2 regions of the Brevibacillus gelatini genome follow, and region 1 is predicted to be linked to the other one. Evidence: riboswitches for the same ligand, from Rfam matches in the RefSeq annotation. Region 1 holds a riboswitch; the other holds the start of a gene.
The links. A riboswitch is a leader RNA that binds a small molecule or an ion and turns the genes downstream of it on or off. The one in region 1 is predicted to bind cyclic di-AMP.
Positions count from the first base shown of each region.

Region 2: linked by a shared signal. The riboswitch ahead of AAFJ72_RS04350 (C40 family peptidase) and the one ahead of AAFJ72_RS11370 (CAP domain-containing protein) in region 1 are both predicted to bind cyclic di-AMP.

Region 1 is NZ_CP154342.1:2,332,077-2,336,285, reverse strand. It holds gene def (peptide deformylase) at 79-609, shown strand; gene AAFJ72_RS11380 (homoserine dehydrogenase) at 648-1,658, shown strand; gene AAFJ72_RS11375 (hypothetical protein) at 1,776-1,934, shown strand; gene AAFJ72_RS11370 (CAP domain-containing protein) at 2,024-2,722, opposite strand; cyclic di-AMP (ydaO/yuaA leader) riboswitch at 2,730-2,884, opposite strand; gene AAFJ72_RS11365 (rhodanese-like domain-containing protein) at 2,969-3,313, opposite strand; gene AAFJ72_RS11360 (cold-shock protein) at 3,733-3,936, shown strand; gene AAFJ72_RS11355 (phosphotransferase family protein) at 4,185-4,209, shown strand, end outside.
Region 2 is NZ_CP154342.1:833,625-837,833, forward strand. It holds gene AAFJ72_RS04340 (sensor histidine kinase) at 1-787, opposite strand, end outside; gene AAFJ72_RS04345 (response regulator transcription factor) at 788-1,507, opposite strand; gene AAFJ72_RS04350 (C40 family peptidase) at 1,715-2,233, opposite strand; cyclic di-AMP (ydaO/yuaA leader) riboswitch at 2,238-2,376, opposite strand; gene AAFJ72_RS04355 (LiaF transmembrane domain-containing protein) at 2,684-3,088, shown strand; gene AAFJ72_RS04360 (PspA/IM30 family protein) at 3,155-3,838, shown strand; gene AAFJ72_RS04365 (class I SAM-dependent methyltransferase) at 3,943-4,209, shown strand, end outside.

The sequences.
Region 1 (4,209 bases):
ATTTTTACGGATGGCTTTGACAAGGAACGAAAACCTTTGCTACGGTGGAAGCACATAAAGGGGCAGGGGGGAATTACGATGGCAGAACGGACAATCGTACGACTTGGCGATCCGATTTTGCGCGAAAGGTCAAAACGAATTTCATCCATGACTCCTCATATGGAAATGATCGCGGAAGACATGAAGCATACGCTTTACGCGAAAAAAGGGCGGGCCGGACTGTCGGCCGTTCAGATCGGCGTACCGCTGAGACTGGTCGTCATTGATGACGGCAACGGCCTGATCGAGCTGATTAACCCGGAAATAGTGGAAATGAGCGGCATGCAGGTCGGCCCGGAGGCTTGCCTGTCCATCCCCGGGGTAGTAGGGATCGTCAGCCGCTCGCGCTATGTAAAAGTGAAGGCGCAAAACCGCAGGGGCGAGTTCTTCGTTTTGGAAGCGGAAGATTTTCTTGCCCGCTGTGTGCAGCACGAGATCGACCATCTCGAAGGCATTTTGTTCATCGACCACGTCGAAGCGCTGTACTCTGCCAAAACCGGAAAGCCGCTCAGGCAAAAGGAAGCCAATGCCATTTTGGCCTACAAAAGAGAGACGTACCGCAAAGCATAAAAATCGAAATCGTTTGGCGACAGCAAGGAGAATGACGAATGAAGCGTTGGAACATCGTACTGACAGGATTCGGAACAGTAGGCAAGCAAATTGTGCGGCTTCTCGCACAACGCCAGGACAGGTATCGCAAGCTGTACCAGGCAGACGTCCGGCTGGTCGGAGTGGCCAGATCCAATGGGGCGATTTACAATCCCGATGGCCTTGCAGAAGAACAGCTGGAAGCGCTTGCGAAGTCCAGTCTGCCAAAGCTGCGGGACTGGGACGGGGAAAAGTGGCTGTCGAGCGTAGAAGCGGATGTGCTGATTGAGGCCGGACCGTCTGATGCAAAGACAGGGGGACCTGGCCTTCGCTACATCCGTCAGGCGCTTGCGGGCGGCATGCACGCGATTGCTGTGTCCAAGGGCGCGCTTGTCGTCGACTACAGAGGCTTGTCGGCCCTGGCGCAAGCAAACGGCGTACAGTTGAAAATCAGCGGCGCAACAGCCGCTGCATTGCCGACGATCGACTTGTTCACCTACAATCTGGCGGGCTGTGAAATCAAGCACGTTGAGGGCATTTTTACGGGAACGACCAACTTTGTGTTAACGAGCGTCATGGAGGAAGGTATCACGAGCGAGGAAGCGATTCGCCGGGCGCAAAAAATGGGCATCGCCGAACCGGACCCGACCTACGACATCGACGGCTGGGATACCGCATCAAAAATCGCCATTTTGGCCAACGCCGTATTTGACGCAAAAGTCAACCTATCCGACATTCCGCGAGCGAGCGTGCGCGACTTGTCCCCGGAACAGATCGCGGGGTGGAAACGCGCTGGTCAAGTACCAAAACTGATTGGCACGATCAGACGGACAGCAGACGGCGTAAAGGCAGCAGTTGAGCTTGTCGCAGTTGAGGCCACGCACCCTTTTGCCAGGGTAAACCAAACGACAAAAGCCATCCGGGTAGAAACAGACGTCATGGGCGAATTGCTGGTAGTGGGAGGAAAGTCGGACCCTGTTGCAGCAGCGGCAGCAGCGTTGAAAGACCTGGAGCATTTGCTAGGCAGATAGCAGGGATGTTTGCACCGCCATCTGCCGCTTCCAGCGATCGGCAGGCATGATTCGGCTTTGTTTTCGCGCATACTAGAAACGTGCCACGCACAAATAGCAGCGAGGGGGACTATACGGATGAAGCAATCGTCTGATGTCAATGCCGAACTGCAACAAGTCTCTGCCTATCCAACCAAGCAGGAGATGAACCAAAAGGACGTCGCTCTGTTTGAGGAGCAGAAAGACTGCGGCTGTACCCTCAAAGCGAAAAACGCGGCAAATACGGAGCAAGGATAGCTCCACACGAAAAAGCCGGGCCTCTTTTTCGAAAAGAGATACCCGGCTTTCGTGTACGAGGCTACGCGATGCTTGGCGCAGCCATGTTTTTATCCGATGAATTCCTGAACCCAGTAACCGTTCGTGTAGCCGACACCAATCTTGGTGAATGCCGGGTTCATGATATTTTTGCGGTGGCCTTCACTGTTCATCCACTGGGTCATCACTTCTTGCGGAGTACGCTGACCCATGGCAATATTTTCTCCTGCTGTCATGAAGGAAATGCCGAATTGCTTCATCATGTCAAACGGAGAGCCGTACGTTGGGCTGTTGTGGTCAAAGTAGTTGTTGTTTGCCATGTCCGCTGCCTTGGCGAGCGCTACTTTGGACAGGGCCGCATCCATTGTCACAGGCGCAAGTCCTGCTTTGGCGCGTTCCTGGTTCACCAGATCAGCAACCTGCTTGGCGAAGTCGCCAGCTTGTACCTGTCCTGTCTGGTTCGCTGGAACAGTCGGCGTGACGTTCTGGGCCGGTTTGGCCGGAGCTTGCGGTGTTGGTTGCGCTTGTTTTTGCACTGGCTGCTTTTGCACAGGTGCAGGATTCACGGGTGAAACAGGCTGTTGTTGCTGCGCATTTGGTGCAAAAGGAAGCTGACCCATATATGGAATCCATTGATATTGGAATTGGTATTGCGTGCCAGTTGCTGGTACCGGGCAATTTGCCGCAGCGGATGCAGATGGGGTAAATCCAGTCAAAGCCAAGCCCAATCCCAGAGTCATCGCGATGGCAGCAGCTCCAATACGTTTCATATTCACATCGTCTCCTTTTTTTGGCCTACGAGGTTAGTTGTCGGATTCGGATTGAGGAAACAACCCTACGCTCCTTCGAGCGATTCACCCCTCAGTGGGCACGTGACCCACAAAAAGATCCCCCGCACTTCCATTCGCAGGAAGTTTCGGCTTGTTGGTTTGGCATGAACCAGAATATCAGACAATCCCGCCCGAAATAAAGGAGTAATATCTGCCAAACCGCTGGAAACGCTGGAACTACTAGGCTTATTCGTCCTCGTTCTCAGGCTCGTTCCACGCTGTCAATCCACCGAGCAGCGCTTTTGCTTCATATCCATGCTGGCGCAAAAGAGCAGCCGCTTTTTGTGCCTTGTTTCCCGACGTACAGATGGTAATGATCTGCGCGTTTTTCGCGACAGAATCTGTTTCTTCATCTAAGGGCTTGTCTTGTTCAAGCATGTGCACATAAGGAACGTTTTTGGTTGCGGCAAATTCGCTTGTGAGAGTGCCTGCCTGGAATTTTGCCTCGTCGCGGACGTCAAGGATGAGCACGGGTGTACGTTTTTCCAATAGCTCGATTACTTCTTGTTTCGTCCAGGTGTCTTTTTGCATTTGTCATCCCTCCCGCTTGTATTGTAGCAGTTCCTTTTCTCGTAGAGTAGCAGGGAATGGTTGATTTTTACGCTCTGGATATGTTATAGTGAAATTGCTACTTGAGTAATGGAGCCTTATCCTTCGAGGTGAATGCTGATGGATCACGCTTTTGAATTCCCGATTCACACTGGCGCGGTCATCGGAGCCGCAAGGATGGAAGAGAGGAAGGGCTTTCGTCGTTTTAGGTTTTCAAAACGTTTTGGTTTTTACACGGCAGTTCCGTCTTGTGATATTTTCATTTTTTCGAAGTAGATCAACTTCACATATCATCAAGGCATATCGCGCTTTGCCATGGGGTATTTCTTCATGATATGTGAACTTTATTTGCTTCGGTAAATATGACTAGCATATTCAAATTGAATTTTGGAGGTTTTCTCATGCAAGTGATCGGAACAGTAAAATGGTTTAACGCAGAAAAAGGTTACGGTTTCATTCAAGTAGAAGGCGGAGACGATGTATTCGTACATTACAGCGCAATCCAAGGTGAAGGTTTCAAAACTTTGGAAGAAGGCCAACGCGTTGAGTTCAACATTGTAACTGGCAACCGTGGTCCTCAAGCGGAGAACGTAGTAAAACTGTAAGTCTCCTTAAGAAAAAGAAACTGTCCGTCAGCGGGCAGTTTTTTTCTTTTCTCCACATTGTTTTAACCGAAACGGATGGGTAACTGGTCGTGAACCAAGATGATTGGGCTTCGGGTTGACGCGCGGAGCTTGTCATTGACGGCAACTGGACTGTCCGCTAAAATTTTGTAGACGTCGGAAAATTTTTCCTGGCGTCTTTTTTTCTACTGGATGCTGTTTACATCAAATAGAGCGGAGGAGTGAACGAGGTGGAAGAGTGGTTGCTGACATTAC
Region 2 (4,209 bases), 1.5 Mb from region 1:
CCAAGTCTGTGACCCGGCCGGAGCCGATGTAGGAAGCGTAGCCTTTGATCGTGGTCAGCGGCGTGCGAAAATCATGGGCGATGGAGGCGATCATTTCTGACTGCCTTTCTTCGGAAAAGCGCAGCTCGTCGACCATGTCGCCAAAGTAGCGGAACAACTGCCCGAACTCATCATGCGAGCGATACGTAAACGTCACAAGCCGTTTGCCTTCGCGGATTTCCTGTGTGACGCGGGCCAGCTCGTTGACCGGGCGCAAAATCCAGCGGACGAACAGGGCGAGCAGCAGCAGACCGACGAGGACGAGGCTGCCGTAAATAAACCAGAGCATCATCGAGACGCCCTTCGTAGCCATCATGTCGTATTCGTCCGTGTAAAAGTAGACGACGATTTCACCTTCACGGGGAGGCTCCTGCTGAAAATGGTACTCTGCCACGACTTTCAGGTCGCTTTTCGTGCTGGAAGGGAGCGACAGCTTCAAGGAGTAGGCATGTGACGGTCTGTGGTAAATCGTGTTGCCGTTCGCGTCCGTCACGACCATCCGGTACATGACGTCTTCTGGAAGCTGTCTCTCCAACTCCTGGCGTTCGATCGGGTCCCTGAAGTTGCCGGAGAGCAGCAACTGGTTGAGCCGGACCTTTTCTGCCGCGTCCTTTTCAGCTTGATACTGGTTGTGACGGTCGTCTTTCAACTGCTCGATGATGATGTCCTGGAAGACGAACTTGAACAGCAGGATGTTGAGGGTAATCAGGGCGATAAAGGATAGAAAAAGCTTGTTGCGCAGACTCATCTACAGTTTCTCCCCGATGAATACGTAGCCTGTCCCCCATTGTGTTTTAATGAACTGTCGCTCTGTCTCCAGCTTTTCACGCAAGTTTTTGATGTGGACCGTCACCGTGTTGAGGGAGCCGTAGCCGTATCCCCAGACGCGGTCGTAAATTTGTTCTCTCGTGAAAACGATTCCAGCATTTTCTGCGAGGAACGTCAACAGCTGGAACTCCTTCGTGGACAGCTCAATTTTTTTGCCGCTGACGTAGACCGAATACGTTTCCTTGTGGATCTCCAAATCCTTGAACTTCAGGACGGTAATCGGGGAGCTGGACGTCTCTTTTTCCGGCTGCTCCTCGGTATGCTTGCGGATGCGCTCGTAGCGTCGCAGATGGGCGCGGATGCGAGCCAGCAGCTCTTCGGTGTCAAACGGCTTCGTAATGTAATCATCAGCGCCGATTTCGAAGCCGACGACTTTGTCTACCGCCTTGCTTTTCGCGCTGAGAAAAAGAATCGGCAAATCCCACTCGCGGCGAATTTGCGAGCAAAGCTCATAGCCGCTCATGTTCGGCATCATAATATCGAGCAAAATGAGATTGGGCCGCTCGCCCTGATTGAGCAGGGCAAGCGCGTCCTCGCCACTTTCCGCCGAAGAAACCCGGAAGCCTTCGTTTTCCAAAATATCTTCAAGCAGCTCAATAATCTCCTGATTGTCATCAACGATTAAAATATGATCTTTCACCGGAATTACCCCCAGTTACTTCTATATAATAGGTGAACAAGGTACTATCGTGTCTATCATAACATGCTTTCGCGCAAGAAAGGCAAATATCCGTTTCTATTCATGCATGATTACTTATAAGTAGGGCCACCTCTTTAGACCTGGTCCTAAATTTCGTCAGAAAAAGCCAGAGACGCTGTGTCCCTGGCTCTTATTTTTGCCGAACTACTACTTTTGTGCTTGATTTTCCGGCAACGATGCTGCTTGCACCGCGTTTTCCTTTTTCGGGGCTGCCGCTTCCAAAGCAGGTATGCTGATGCGCTTGGCGCCAACATAACGCTTGCTCCAGTAGTATGGGTCGTTCAACTTGGTGTTGACGACGCCGCGGCCAGTCTCCGAATGCACGAATGTGCCATTCCCGATGTAGATGCCTACGTGTGAGATGCTGCGTCCGTTTGTATTGAAGAACACAAGATCTCCAGGCTGCAGGTCTTTCTTGGCAACCGCTGTCCCCAATTCATATTGGGCGGCAGAATTGTGAGGCAGGTCTACACCTAACGCATCAAATACGTAGCGTGTGAAACCGGAGCAGTCAAAGCCCTTTTTGGACGTGCCAGATGCTTTGTAAGGGACGCCATACAGCTCGCTGACTACGTCTTGGAGTGTTGCACTCTCTGCCGCATGTGCAGCGCCGGCCCCCATCACAAGCATTCCAGCCATAACGAAAGACATTACCACCTTGCGCAAAAGAAACTGCTCCTTTCGTGAGCCTACGAAGTTAGCTGAAGGGTTCGGTCGAAAGGACGCCCTAGACTGCCAGCTGGCAATCATTCACCCCAAAAAAACTGGTTCCCCCGCTTCCGTCATACGGAATTCGGCTATTTTTCGATGTTTTTTTACACGCACCTTACGAAGATTCTACGCTTTTCCCGTTTTCCCTCTTTTTTGACCGCTTGTTCACTTTTTTGTCACAAAATTTCGCCAAATGGTGTAACGTCTTGCTTCGACAATGCAAGCGCTGGCTGGCGAAAAAGAGGGGACCAGGCTCGTCCGATTACGGCAGGAAATGCTCTCCGTCCAGGGACGGAGGGAAAAACCAACCGCACGCCCGTTATGGGGAGCCTATGCGGGGGGCTACAATAATGCCATAAGGTTCAACAAGCACCACACGCAAGAGATGATAGGAGGTAAGCGAGCATGAGCGAACGGTCTGGAAAGTTTTTGCTCGGACTGGTTCTCTTGCTGGTCGGCGGGTTGGTTCTCCTGGATTTAATCGGAATCGACCTTGGTGATCTGATCGGGATTTTGATTCCCGCGGTCATCATGCTGTACGGCGCTCGAAAAATCATGGGACAATCCGGTTCGCGTTTTTGGGGAATCGTGATCTTCCTGTTCGGGTTCCTGATGCTGATCGGCAAGCTCCATCTGCTGTTTCACGGCTTACTGGCCATTGGTGTGATTTATCTGGGGTATCGCTTACTGCGCCCCGGCCATGTCCCCAAGGAAGCGCCACCAGCCTGGGAACGTCAGTGGGCACAAAAGGTATTAAAGGAAGACATGCTGGACGCGTGGGAAAAAGAAGTGACCCGCCGCCAGCCATAAGCAGCCATGTCGCAACAGTTTTTGGATGAAATGACACGATGTGATATGATGAGGAGGAATTTAAAAATGAGTATTTTCAAACGTCTGCGTGACCTGACAGTAGCTTCGGTGAATGATGTTCTGGATTCGATGGAAGATCCGGTAGTCATGCTGAATCAATACATGCGGGATATGGAAGTGGAAATCGGACAAGTCGAAGTGGCTGTCGCCCGCCAGGTAGCACTGGAAAAGAAGTTCCGCCAGCAACTGGATGAAGCAAACGCTTTGATCGAAAAGCGCGACCGCCAAGTGAAGCTCGCGTTGACAGAAGGGGAAGACGAGCTTGCCCGCCGCGCTCTCGCGGACAAAAAGCAGTTCGAAGCTCGTGCAGCCGAGTACGAAACCCTCTATCTGGCAGCTTCCGAGGCCGCTGCACAAATGCGTGAAAAGCTGGCCGAGCTGAAGGAAGAATTCTATAAAATGCGTGCAAAAAAATTCACGCTGATGGCACGGGCACAGGTAGCCCGCACGCAAAAGCAGGTAAATCAAGCGGTAGCAGGGATTGGCAATCAGTCAGCAGGCCGCGGGTTCGCCCGGATGGAAGAAAAAGTGTTGCGCATGGAGGCAGAAGCACAAATGAGCGGCCAATGGCGCCATACGAACCTCGCCTGGGAAACGGCGTTGTCTGAGCTGGAAAAAGGCGATCTGGATGCGGAGCTTGCAAGCATCAAGGCATCGCTGCAGGAGAAAAAAACAGCGTCCGCCCAGTAGCAACAATCTTGATTGGACAGGAACTGGGGGAGCGGTTGTAGAATAGAGTGTGTCAATCAGGCAGCCTGTTTAGCAGGCTGCTTTTCCCCTAGGAGGTACGATTCTTGGCAGACTTCATGGTCTTTTTGCGAAGGTTCATCGCTGAGCCTGGGCGTGTAGGCAGCGTGATCCCCAGTTCGCGGTTTTTATGTGAGCGAATGTTGAAGAACGTCAATTGGGATTCAACAGATGTCATTTTGGAACTGGGACCTGGCACGGGCGCTTTTACCCAAACCATTTATCAAAATATCAATTCTGGTACCGACTATGTGCTTGTGGAGCGTGACAGCCAGTTTCGATCCATCCTTCAATCACGATTTCCTGATCTGCCT